3 regions of the Paenibacillus sp. p3-SID1389 genome follow, and region 3 is predicted to be linked to each of the others. Evidence: predicted binding sites of a transcription regulator. Region 3 holds the regulator's gene; each other region holds the start of a gene.
What was found. Region 3 encodes Rex, which represses fermentation and respiration genes when NADH is low (regulators of the CRP and FNR family bind a similar motif). Its sites were predicted from a motif close to TTGTGAAATATTTCACAA; they were not measured.
Positions count from the first base shown of each region.

Region 1 (4,368 bases), on a different contig from region 3:
TATCGGCCAGGCGAGAAATCGCCGATGAAACCAACTTGTTGCTTAGCCTATCGGACGGACACCGGCCATGGCTACTGTTACGGATGTCCCAAGCTCACCAAGCCGGAGCGGGAGGCCAAATACGCCGAGATCCGTCAGCAGCTTGCTGCGGCTCAAGCGCAATAAAGAGACGGCTATCGCAGGGGTAAGGATGCGCGCGGTTGTTGGTTTCTACATACGCAATATGAATAACGAGCACTTGGCGATCCTGAAGAGGCTTCAGGAGTTGTCTAAGTGCTTTTCTTTTTTCCGATCCCTCAACCTTCCAGCTTAATATCCCAAATCGAAGGGAAGTCTGATAAGGGTTCCCCAATTCTGAACCAAAGGGATAATCGTGCAAAGAGGCGCGCGAGAAGGAGCCATAGGGGCCTTTCGGATATTTTAAATTGAGAAATTTTACTTTCTTTTCCCTCTTGCAATGTGAAAAAAGTCACACTATAATAAGAACCATGAAGTGAAATATTTCACAACAACTCGAGTTTTATAAGTGACGATTTTCACAAGTTAAGAAATTAGCTATACACAATCAAACAGGTATTGATTATGGAGGAGGAAGAAATCATGAAAGTAGCAGTTATCGGATGTACCCATGCAGGCACGGCGGCGATCGTTAATACGGCCAAACTTTACCCGGATGCGGAAATTACCGTATATGAACGGAACGACAATATCTCGTTCTTGTCGTGCGGCATCGCTCTTTATGTCGGAGGGATGGTTAAGGATCCTCAGGGGCTGTTCTATTCCTCGCCGCAGCAATTGGCTGAGCTGGGTGTAAATACAAAGATGCGGCACGAAGTCGTATCGGTAGATACGGATGCGAAAGTCCTTCAAGCCCGGAACCTGGAGACGGGCGAAGTGTTTGAAGATCGCTTCGACAAGCTGATTGTCACGACGGGGTCGTGGCCGATCGTACCGAAATTTGAGGGCAGTGATCTGGAGAATATTTTGCTTTCGAAGAACTATAACCACTCCAACACCATCATCGAAAAAGCGCAGCAAGCCAACATATCGTTGTTGTCGGCGCAGGCTACATCGGCGTGGAGCTGGTTGAAGCGTTCCAGCTTAATGGGAAGCAAGTTACGTTGATCGATGCGGAGGACCGTATTTTGAGCAAATACCTCGATCCGGAGTACACGGACAAGATCGAACAATCGCTCCGCGAACACGGCATCGAGCTGGCTTTAGGCCAAAAGGTCACGCGCTTTGAAGGCGAGAACGGCAAAGTAACGAAAGTCATCACCGATAAAGGCACATACGCTGCAGACCTGGTGATCATGTGCATCGGGTTCCGTCCTAACACGGAGCTGTTAAAAGGTCAGGTCGACATGCTGGACAACGGCGCGATCATTGTGGACGAATATATGCGCACCTCGAAGCCGGATGTGTATGCGGCAGGCGACAGCTGCGCCGTCTTCTATAACCCGACAGGCAAGCATGCCTATATCCCGCTGGCAACCAACGCCGTTCGCATGGGGACGTTGGTAGCGCGAAATTTGGTTGCGCCAACCGTGAAGTATATGGGTACCCAAGGCACTTCGGGGATTAAAATTTACGAGGATAACATCGCCGGGACCGGTTTAACTTTAGCAGCGGCCAAGGACGCCGGTTTGGATGCAGAGGCGGTACTCATCACCGACAACTACCGACCGGAATTTATGCCAACCCATGAGCCGGTCATGCTGAAGGTGGTCTATGAGAAAAATACTCGCCGGATCCTGGGTGCACAAATCATGTCGAAGGTGGATCTGACTCAGTCGATCAAAACGATTTCGGTATGCATCCAAAACGGAATGAAAATGGAAGAGCTCGCTTTCGTTGATTTCTTCTTCCAACCTCATTACAACAAGCCGTGGAATTTCTTGAACAGCGCAGGCTTAGAGGTGCTGCCGGAAGTTCCGAAGCGGGAAACTGTTCACGCCTAAGAAAAAAATATCAGCGAGTTCATTCGTGCGGGAGAATTCAAAGCGCTGGAGCCGAAGGAAGCCGCAAGAGCCATCTTTCTGGCGTTCCTGCACTTTCATCATCCTGCGCACTTCCGCCAATGGACGAATGAACGGATTGATGCAGATTTCGATGCCGTATGGCAGTTAATATTGGACGGGATCGCCGCACCATCCAAGTAAATGCACGGTTAACGTGTAGGTTAAAGACCCTTTCCGGGATTGCTCCGGAAGGGGTCTTTTGTGTTCATGATGCAACACCGACTTTGTGAAAACGTTAACGTGATCTATGTTATTTTTTCGAGGTAGACTCGCACGCTACAATAAACACGTCTTAATAACGACGAATGACCTGTGAAGTGTCGTTTAGAAGTGACATATAAAGGAGACAGGATCATGGCTTATTCAAAACCTGCGCAAATTGCCGAAGTATCCGTGGAATATGGCGTCAAAAAAGCACATTATCCGCTGCTTACCGTATTGATTCTTGGTTTTTTGGGCGGGGCGTTTATCGCGCTTGGCTTCCTTCTTGATATTCGCGTGATCAGCAGCGCTCCGGCGGAATGGGGCAGTATCGCCAATTTCATTGGGGCTGCGGTTTTCCCGATCGGGCTGATCCTCGTGCTGCTGGCGGGCGGTGAGCTGTTGACCGGCAATATGATGGCTGTGCCGTTAGCACGGATGGCGGGGCGGATTTCCACTGGTGACGTGTGCAAAAATCTCGTCCTCATCACTTTGAGCAATTTCGTTGGCGCTTTGTTCGTTGCTTATTTTTTCGGGCATGTGGTTGGCTTAACAGCCAGCGGACCTTATCTTGAGAAGCTGGTCGATATGGCCGGTCATAAGCTGGACGACAGCTTCCTGCAAGCGTTTGTGTCCGGGATCGGCTGCAACTGGCTGGTTGCTTTGGCGGTTTGGCTGTCTTATGGTGCAGACAATATGAGCGGTAAAATCTTGGGCATCTGGTTCCCAACGATGGCCTTTGTCGCGATCGGCTTCCAGCACGTTGTTGCGAATATGTTCCTGATTCCCGCAGCGATCTTTGAAGGGTATTACTCCTGGGGCGAATACTTGGGTAACTTTGTGCCGGTATGGCTGGGGAATTTGACCGGCGGGGCCATCTTCGTGGCTTCGGCGTATTGGACTGCTTTTCTGAAGGATAAAGGGTCCAAAGACGCACAGGTTACTGAGTTGACTACGTCATCTGTAGCGGCGAGAGAACACGGATAAACCGGTTTGGTTGGGCTGGGCTGGGTTTGCTGTCTGTCGGAGCGCTTTTTACACCATTATCCCGATGAATCAGAAAGAATTTGTAAGGATAAAAGTGAGCCTCGACTAGCAGCAAACCAGCTAACCAGCAAACCAGCCGATCAGCTATGGGCTAGAAAGTTACCCTCATCATCCCTCATATCTTTATTAACCTCATTAACTCTCATCAACCGCCCCTTCCTTCGAATCTCTACCTCCCGAAAAGATACCTGAAGAAAGCGGATACCTGATCAAAATGGATACCGACCTAAGATGGATATCTAATCAAATACGGATATCTGAACGAAAGGGATACTTGTAAAAATGGATTATTAATCAAAGTTATACACCTGAACGAAGGGGATAATCGTGTAAAGAGGTGTGCGGAACACCCCCACACTCCGGCATCGGCCCCCGGCCCTGCCAACCTGCCATCCGGCCATCCGTCATCTTGACCGTCCTACCACCTCGCCATTTCGCATCCCACCATCCCGCCATAAGGAAATTCCCGCCTTGGGGTTTACGCCGGGGACGTTTATTCTTACAATAGGCTACAGACAGGAGGGGTGGAACATGATCCATGAACCTAACGGGGTGTTTCCTGCGGTTTGTCCGCTGGATTGTCCCGATACGTGCAGCTTGCTGCTTCATAAAGAGAATGGAAAAATCGTCAAGGTGACCGGCAACCCCGATCACCCGATTACGCAAGGCGCGATCTGCAACAAGGTCCGCAATATGGCGGAGCGGGTCTACCATCCCGAACGGGTGCTGTATCCCCTGAAACGCGTTGGACGCAAGGGGGAAGGGAAGTTTGAACGCATCACCTGGGATGAAGCGATCCAAGAGATCGCGGATCGTTATAAGGGATTGATCCGGGAGTATGGGTCGGAGTCGATCCTGCCGTACAGTTTTTACGGCAATATGGGGATCTTGAGCGTCGATGGGATGGACCGGCGGTTCTTCAACCGTTTGGGCGCGACGCAGCTGCAACAAGGCATATGCAATTCCGCGGGCACTGCGGGATGGAGATATACGATGGGATTCGGCGGCGGGACGAGCCCGGAAGAGACGGTCAAGGCCAAGCTGATCATCGTGTGGGGCGGCAACCTCGTTAGCACCAACATGCACCAGATTGCCCTGA
Region 1 is NZ_JALXVO010000024.1:50,063-54,430, reverse strand. It holds gene M3G15_RS11935 (hypothetical protein) at 1-165, shown strand, start outside; partial or broken gene M3G15_RS11930 (FAD-dependent oxidoreductase) at 601-1,961, shown strand; gene M3G15_RS21685 (hypothetical protein) at 1,971-2,162, shown strand; gene M3G15_RS11925 (formate/nitrite transporter family protein) at 2,376-3,209, shown strand; gene M3G15_RS11920 (molybdopterin-containing oxidoreductase family protein) at 3,801-4,368, shown strand, end outside.
Region 1: a site for Rex is predicted at 2,246-2,263, ahead of M3G15_RS11925 (formate/nitrite transporter family protein). Genes of this name have one in related genera too.

Region 2 (4,368 bases), on a different contig from region 3:
TTGGGTTGGCAGCGAGTTGCGGTACGTTTTATGCTTGCGGATCATGCCCATAAACGTTTCAACCAGCTCTACCGCAATTTGGTCAACGCGGTCGTCGTTGTTCCCGTAGCAAGGGAACTCGCCTTCGATTTCGAAGTCTACGGCAATGCCGTTTTCGTTGCGGATCGGTTTCACTTTGGCATATTTGATCGCACTGAGCGAGTCAGCCGCTACGGACAAGCCGGCGATACCGCAAGCCATCGTGCGGAGAATGTCGCGGTCGTGCAGCGCCATCTCGATCCGTTCGTAGCAGTATTTATCGTGCATGTAGTGGATCACGTTCAAGGTGTTCACGTACAGCTTAGCCAGCCATTCCATCATCGGGATAAAGCGTTTCTTCACTTCGTCATAGTCGAGGTATTCCGAAGTGATGGCCGGATATTCCGGACCAACTTGGACGCCGGATTTTTCATCCTTACCGCCGTTGATCGCATACAGCAGAGCTTTCGCCAAGTTTGCGCGAGCGCCGAAGAACTGCATTTGTTTCCCGATTCTCATCGCGGAGACGCAGCATGCGATACCGTAATCGTCACCGTAAATCGGACGCATCAGATCGTCGTTTTCATATTGAATCGAGCTCGTCTCGATCGATACCTTCGCGCAGTATTTCTTGAAGGCGTCAGGCAGTTGCTCCGACCAGAGCACGGTCAGGTTTGGTTCTGGAGCCGGCCCCAGGTTGTACAGCGTATGCAGGAAGCGGAAGCTGTTCTTGGTTACGAGCGTCTTGCCGTTTACGGACATCCCGCCGATCGATTCCGTTACCCAAGTTGGGTCGCCGCTGAACAGTTCGTTGTACTCTGGCGTTCTCAGGAATTTCACGATCCGCAGCTTCATGACGAAATGGTCAACCAATTCTTGAGCTGCTTCTTCGGTTAATGTTCCTTCGGCCAGATCGCGTTCGATGTAAATATCGAGGAACGAAGATACGCGTCCGAGGGACATTGCCGCACCGTCTTGTTCTTTGACCGCTGCCAGATAACCGAAGTACAACCATTGGAAAGCTTCCTTCGCATTGTTCGCCGGTCTGGAAATGTCGAATCCGTACATTTCGCCGAGCTGTTTCAATTCGCCTAAAGCGCGAATTTGTTCAGAAATTTCTTCCCGAAGCCGGATCACATCTTCATCGATGACATCTACTTCAAGAGATTTCAATTCTTGTTGTTTTTGCTTGATCAAGAAGTCTACGCCGTACAGGGCAACGCGGCGGTAGTCCCCGATGATCCGACCGCGGCCGTATGCGTCAGGAAGACCTGTGATGATCCCAGCCTTACGGGCGGCTCTCATTTCCGATGTATAAGCATCAAATACCCCTTGGTTATGGGTTTTGCGAATCGTTGTAAACAGATTTACGATCTCAGCTGGCAGATCAAAGCCATAAGCTTTGCACGCATTGATGACCATGTTGATCCCGCCGAATGGATGGATCGTGCGTTGGAAAGGGGCTGAGCCCTGAACGCCTACGATTTGTTCCTTCTCTTTATCCAAATATCCAGGAGCATGGGAAGTGATCGTGGATGGCGTGTTCACGTCTACATCCAGGACCCCGCCGGCTTCCCGTTCTTTCACGGACAGCTGCGATACGATATCCCACAACGCTTTCGTGTTCGCCGAAGCGCCTTTCAAGAAGGACTCATTACCTTCATAAGGATTCACGTTTGATTGGATAAAATCGCGCGTATCCACTTCCTTCATCCATTTCCCAGGTTTGAAGCCTCTCCATGCGTTTTGCGCCTTGGTTTCTGTTACTTCTCTTTCGATCACCGACATCTTGATTCCCTCCATTTTTATATGTGGTCGCGGTTGAAGGTCTATCCCGCGCCTCATGATCCCTAAAATTTGTGATACTTTTCACAACTTAGACAATTATGGTGCCCGGCCCCGAAGGACCGGGTTCCACTCCGTTAACAAACTTCTGAGGGATCATTTATATTGTAATCATAGCTCTTCCTATCCAAAAAGATTGTGACAAATATCACAATAAGTGATATTTGTCACCATTTTTACACGCCTGTTCACTTATTCTTCAAATCTTCCATAGAAGGCGTCGCGATAAATCTCAGCCAGCTCGCTGACCAGCGGCAGCTTCGGATTCGCAGTCGTACATTGGTCTTCGAAGGCACGGTCCGCCAGGTAATCGACGCGCGATTCGAAATCCTTCGCATCGAAGCCAAGCGCTTGGAACGATTCCGGAATGCCCAGCTTCTTGTTCAGATCGCGCACCGCTTTGATCAAGCTCTTCACGCCTTCTTCCGTCGTGCGAGCCGGCAGACCCAGAATGCGGGCGATTTCCGCATAACGTTCATCGGCAACGAAGTTTCTGTATTTCGGCCATGCCGCGAATTTCGTTGGTTTCTTCGCATTGTAGCGGATGACGTGCGGCATCAGAATCGCATTGGTACGTCCATGGGCCGTACCGTATTGACCGCCCCATTTATGCGCCAAGCTGTGGTTGATGCCAAGGAATGCGTTGGCGAACGCCATCCCTGCGAGCGTCGAAGCATTGTGCATTTTCTCGCGGGCCAGCTTGTCGCCGGTCAGCGCCGATTTCTCCAGGTATTGGAATACCAGCTGGATCGCTTTGATCGCCAGACCGTCCGTGTAGTCGTTAGCCATGACCGAGACGTAAGCTTCGATCGCATGCGTCAGTACGTCCATACCGGTATCTGCAACAGCCACTTTCGGCAAGCTGTAGACGAACTCAGGGTCAATGATCGCAACGTCCGGCGTCAGCTCGTAATCCGCCAACGGGTATTTCGTGTTGCCGTTGATTTTATCGGTAATAACCGAGAACGAGGTAACTTCGGAACCGGTACCCGATGTCGTTGGAATGGCCACGAATTTCGCTTTTTGGCCAAGACGCGGATATTTGTAGATCCGTTTGCGGATATCCATGAATTTTTGCTTCAGATTGTGGAAGTCGGTATCCGGATATTCATAGAACAGCCACATGCCTTTCGCCGCGTCCATCGGCGAACCGCCGCCCAGGGCGATAATGCAGTCCGGTTGGAACTTCGCCATCAGCTCAGTACCGCGTTGTACGGTCGTGGTCGATGGATCCGGTTCAACGTCCGAGAACACTTCGATGGCTACCGGCGTTTGGCGTTGACGCAGGAAATGTTCGACTCTTTCCACGTAGCCGAGCTTCACCATCATCGGGTCAGTAACGATCATGACGCGGGAGATGTCCGGCATCTTCGCCAAGTATTGCGTCGAGTTTTTCTCGAAGTAAATTTTGCTAGGCACTTTAAACCATTGCATGTTCACGGTACGATGATTCACCCTTTTCACGTTGATCAGATTCACGGCCGTGACGTTCGACGAAGTCGAGTTGCGTCCGTACGATCCGCAGCCCAGCGTCAGCGACGGCAGGTTTGTGTTGTAGATGTCGCCGATACCGCCTTGCGAAGAAGGTTGGTTCACCAGGATCCGGCAAGTTGGCATCCGATCGGAGAATTGTTGAATCACTTCCTCATTGTTCGAGTGGATTACCGAGGAGTGACCCATGCCGCCGAATTGCACAACTTCCAGCGCACGTTTAATGCCTTCCTCTGCATTCTTCACTTTGTAGCAAGCAAGTACAGGACTCAACTTCTCTGCGGACAATGGGAATTTCGGACCAACGCCTTCGATCTCGGCAACGAGAATTTTCGTTCCGGCCGGGACGTCGATGCCGCACATTTCCGCGATTTTTACGGCCGATTGACCAACGATCGCAGGGTTCACCGCACATTTCTCCGCGTTGATGGCTCCTGCGGTCAGCTTGGCAGCTTCTTCTTTATTTACAAAATAGCAGCCGTTGGCGATCATTTTCTTCTTCACTTGGTCGAAGATCGGTTCTTCGATAATCACCGCTTGTTCGGATGCGCAAATCATACCGTTGTCAAACGTTTTGGACAGGATCAGGTCGTTGACCGCTTGATCCAGATCGGCGCTCTTCTCAATGAAGCAAGGAACGTTACCAGGGCCTACGCCGAGGGCCGGCTTACCGCAGCTATAAGCTGCTTTAACCATCGCGGAACCGCCGGTAGCCAGAATGCAAGCGACATCCGGGTGATTCATCAGCGCGTTCGTGCGGTCCATGGATGGATTTTCGATCCATTGGATACAGTCCGCAGGTGCCCCGTGTTTAACAGCGGCTTCAAGCAATATTTTAGCGGCTTCCGTGCTGCAGGCTTGCGCGGATGGATGGAAGCCGAAGATGATCGGGTTGCGAGTTTTGATGGCGATCAGAGATTTAAAGATGGTGGTCGACGTTGGGTTCGTGACCGGGGTAATCCCCATGATGATCCCAACCGGCTCGGCGATTTTTTGGAAGCTCTCGTAAGGATT
Region 2 is NZ_JALXVO010000021.1:63,178-67,545, reverse strand. It holds gene pflB (formate C-acetyltransferase) at 1-1,806, opposite strand, end outside; gene adhE (bifunctional acetaldehyde-CoA/alcohol dehydrogenase) at 2,056-4,368, opposite strand, start outside.
Region 2: a site for Rex is predicted at 1,876-1,893, ahead of pflB (formate C-acetyltransferase). Genes of this name have one in related genera too.

Region 3 (4,368 bases):
CCATAGCCCCCCTGTCAGCGGTTCGGCAGGGTGAACACTTCCGGCAAAGCTTCGCCGGTCGTGAAACTGAAAAACCGATAATAATGGTGGTCCTTCTCTTTATAGAACAGCTGCCACACCAATTGGTTATTGTATATGCCTGGCAGCAGCCGAACCACCCGGATCCCCGGCAACGATTGTTTGATGATCTCACGCATTTGGCTCTCGGACTTGCCATCGGACAGCAAGCGTACCTCTGGATCATGTCCTTCCCTTAACCAGACCATCATTTGGCGGCCGGATGCATCCTCCCCTTGCACGACCCAGGTAACTTCATCCCATACCGACTTCCAAACCTTGTCGCCCCGGACGAGATCCGTCTCCTGCTTCGCCTGCTGGATAGCGGCTCTTTCGGCTTTCCACGTATCCTCATGAATGTATAGATAAAACCGGTGGAGACCCAGGAGCACGATCAACAGAATCACGAGGGACAGCAGGATCCATTTCGTTCGCTTCCTCAAGCTACTCTTCCTTTCCCTTCCTAAGCAAGCAGCCTCCTTCAGGAAACCGCGCGCCGCTCATTATCGTGCCAACAGTCCCTCAAACGCCGCTTGCGCCTCGTAGCGGATGCGTTCTTCATCCAGTGTCAGACAAGCACCGTGCTTGACTACCTGCTTACCGTTGACCCAGACATGCTCTACATCTTTGGCGCCAGCGGAATAAACGGTATGGGAGATATAATCCGTTCTCGGCAGGAAATGGGCTTGCTCCGTATTTAAGGCGATGATATCCGCCTTCATGCCAGCAGCCAGCTTGCCTGTATTTTGCAAGAAGACCGATTTCGCGCCGTATTCCGTCCCCATTTTCAGAGCTTCCAGCGCAGGAACCGCCGTTGGATCGCCGGATACGCCTTTATGAATCAGCGCAGCCAAACGAATCTCCTCCAGCATATCCAGGTTATTATTGCTCGCCGGACCGTCAGTACCCAGCGATACAACTACGCCCTTCTTCAGGAGTTCCGGTACGCGGGCGACCCCGCTGGCCAGCTTCAGGTTACTGCCTGGGTTATGCGAGATGGTAACGCCGTGCGCTGCCAAGATGTCGATTTCCTCGTCCGTCAAATGCACAGCGTGGGCAAGCAGGGTCGGGCGGGAGAACATCCCCAGCTTCAGCAAATGTTCTACCGGGCGGACGCCGTAATCGTTAACGTTCTGCTCTACCTCGGCGCGCGTCTCCGACATATGCGTGTGCATCGGCAAATCGAGATCATGGGCAGCTTGCACAAATTTCTCGATAAAGGCTGGCGGGCAGGTGTATGGTGCATGCGGCGACATCATCGTGGTGATGCGGCCTTCTGCCTTGCCGTGCCAGTTCTGAGCAAACGCGATCGCTTCTTTGAGCTTCTGATCTTGCTCTTCCGGGGAGCACAACCCGATGGCCCCGCGCATCAACACGGCGCGAATACCCGATTCCTCCACGACTTTGGCCACTTCGTCCATGTGATCGTACATATCCAGGAACGTCGTCGTCCCGCCCTTGAGCATTTCCAACACAGATAACGCCGTACCGGCATACACATCCGCCGCAGTAAATTTGGCTTCCATCGGCCACATTTTCTCCTGCAGCCAGGTTTGCAGCACCATATCATCCCCATAGCCGCGCAGCAGCGACATCGCCGCATGGCCATGGGTATTGATCAGGCCCGGCAGGAACAACAACCCTTTGCCGTCCAACGTTTCGGCGCCTTCCACGCCTTCCGGGCGCTCTTCGCCAATATAGCTGATCGTATCGCCCTCAACGAGCATATATCCGTGAATTACAGGACGGTCCGCATTTAAGACGGCAAACGTCCCGTTCTTAATTAACCATTTACGACTCATACGTTGCTTGTTTCCTTTCCGTCTTCCAAGTAGTAAGCCAAGCTCAGCAAATCAGTAGTGAAGTCAGCCGCATGGATCCGAACTTCCGGCGGAACCTTCAGAATCGTTGGCGCGAAGTTCAGAATCGCACCGATTCCGGCGGCAACCAGCTCATCCGCTACGCGTTGCGCCTCCGTATCCGGCACGGTGATGATGCCGATGCGGATATTTTTCGCCCGGACGGTTTCCGCCAGCTCTTCGATCGGCTGAATCGTGATGTTGTTGATCTGCTTGCCGATCTTAGCCGGTGAAGCGTCGAACACCGCAACAATCTTCATATTATCCTTCAAATACGCATTATAATTCGAAAGGGCTTGCCCCAGATTCCCGGCACCCACCAGCGCGACGTTAATCTGTTGGTCCAGATTGAGAATTTGTTGAATTTTTTCAATCAAATAAGCGACATCGTAGCCGATCCCCTTCCGGCCAAAATCGCCGAAATAAGCCAAATCCTTACGGATTTGCGCCGGATTGAGATCCAGCTTCTGTCCGAGCTCCTGGGAGGACACCGTTGGCACCTCCCGTCGGCTGAGTTCATTTAAGAAACGCAGGTAAACCGGCAGTCTGCGGACGACAGCGTCCGAAATTTTATCTGACTTCATGCTTGTTCCCCCTATTCTTCAATGCGATCTATGAAGCGGCTTAGGCTTCGGGATTTAACCATTCCGAGATGCGCGGAACCATCTGAGTTAATGGCATATGCTCCATCTTCGGTCCGGGCAAAGAGTATAAGAAATATTTTCCATAATAAGATTCCAGGATCCGGGTATCATAAACGATCACGATGCCGCGGTCCTGCGACGAGCGGACAAGTCGTCCGAATCCTTGCTTAAAGCGGATAACCGCTTGCGGGACGGACAGTTTCATGAATGGATTCTTCTTCTCCCGCTGCAGGCGTTCGCTCTTCGCTTCCATCAGCGGGTGGTTTGGCGGCTGGAACGGCAAGCGTACGATCGCTAAACTGGTCAGCGCCTCGCCAGGAATATCCACCCCTTCCCAAAAGCTGCTTGTCCCGAGCAGCACCGATGCGCTGTTCCCTTGGAACCGTCGGGTCAGCTTGGTGCGGCTGCCGCTGTCCATCCCTTGCCCGATCACCGTGATTCCCTCCGCTGCGAGCAGTTCCTTCAGCGGGTCATACACCTGCCTGAGCATCCGATAGGATGTAAACAGCACCAGCATGCGACCTTGCGTCGCCACCGCGGCATCCGCCAGCGATTGCACCAGCGTATGAATGAAATGGTCATCCCCCACGCTGCCCTTCACACTTGGAAAATCGCGCGGGATCACCAGCAACGCCTGATCGCGGTAGTTAAACGGCGAGGGCAGCATCGCTGTGATCAACCGATCCTCTTCCGCCGCCTCAGTCAAGCCAAGCTGCTCGATCATATATTGGAACGATTTATCCACCGATAAAGTCGCGGACGTCATAACGACACTCTTCTTCCGGTCGAAGAAAAATTGCTTCAATTGAGCGCTGACGTCAATCGGCACCGCATACATCTGGAGCGACCGGCTACGGAAGTTCCCGTTCGCCTCCATCCAATAGACGGTGTCCTCGCTCTCCAACTTCATGAAGAAGCGCAGCGCTTCCCGTTCCCCGGCTAAATCTTTAAACAAGCCGCTGATATCGGTGATCAGGCTCTCCGCTGCATAATCGTCCTGCTCTTCTCGGATTTCGGACAGGAGGCGCTCCCCTTTCCGAAGCACGTCGCCAAGACCTACGTAAATTTGATTTTCGAGCGCGGTCAGCGTCTCCCAATCCTTTGGTTTTCGATTCGGCAACAGCCGGTACACGAATTGCCCGGGATCGCCAGGGGCGGCGTCGCTGCGGTCAGGCATCAAGCTGAACAGCAGCTCGCTGAGCTTGTCCCAGCTCTCCTTCACGTCCACCAGCGTTGGATAGATTCCGTCGATGACTGAGCACCATTCTGAGGCTTTCTCCGCGCCCGACGCTTCAAGCGAGCTGCGAAGGTTGGCCAGCTGCCCCGTCTTGCTGTCTTTAAATAACCGGGTCAGCGTATGCACGACCGTAAAATACTTCATATGAATCCCCAAATGCTTGCCGGCCACATCCTCTAAATGATGCGCTTCATCGATAACCAGCCGCTCGTAACCCGGCAGCAGCTGATGCCCCGCCTGGATGTCCGTAAACAGCTTAGAGTGGTTCGTAATGACCACGTCCGCGACACCGGCTTCGTGTTTTGCGCGATGATAGAAGCATTTGCGGAACCAAGGACAGGATCGGCCTAAGCAGGATTCCGACTCACTGGCCACCGTCTCCCATAAATCACCGCCGCGATTGCCGAGATTCAGCTCTTCGTCATCGCCGCTTTCCGTTTGGGTAAGCCATACGACCATTTGCGCGGCCGTCATCACCTCTTCTTTAGGTGTTGAGAAGTCTTTTCTATTTATTTTATGTTCAAATTTGCGCAAGCACAAATAATGCTGCCTACCTTTAAAAACGGCTGCA
Region 3 is NZ_JALXVO010000019.1:20,741-25,108, reverse strand. It holds gene M3G15_RS10145 (cell wall elongation regulator TseB-like domain-containing protein) at 15-500, opposite strand; gene M3G15_RS10140 (amidohydrolase) at 561-1,859, opposite strand; gene M3G15_RS10135 (redox-sensing transcriptional repressor Rex) at 1,856-2,500, opposite strand; gene dinG (ATP-dependent DNA helicase DinG) at 2,541-4,368, opposite strand, start outside.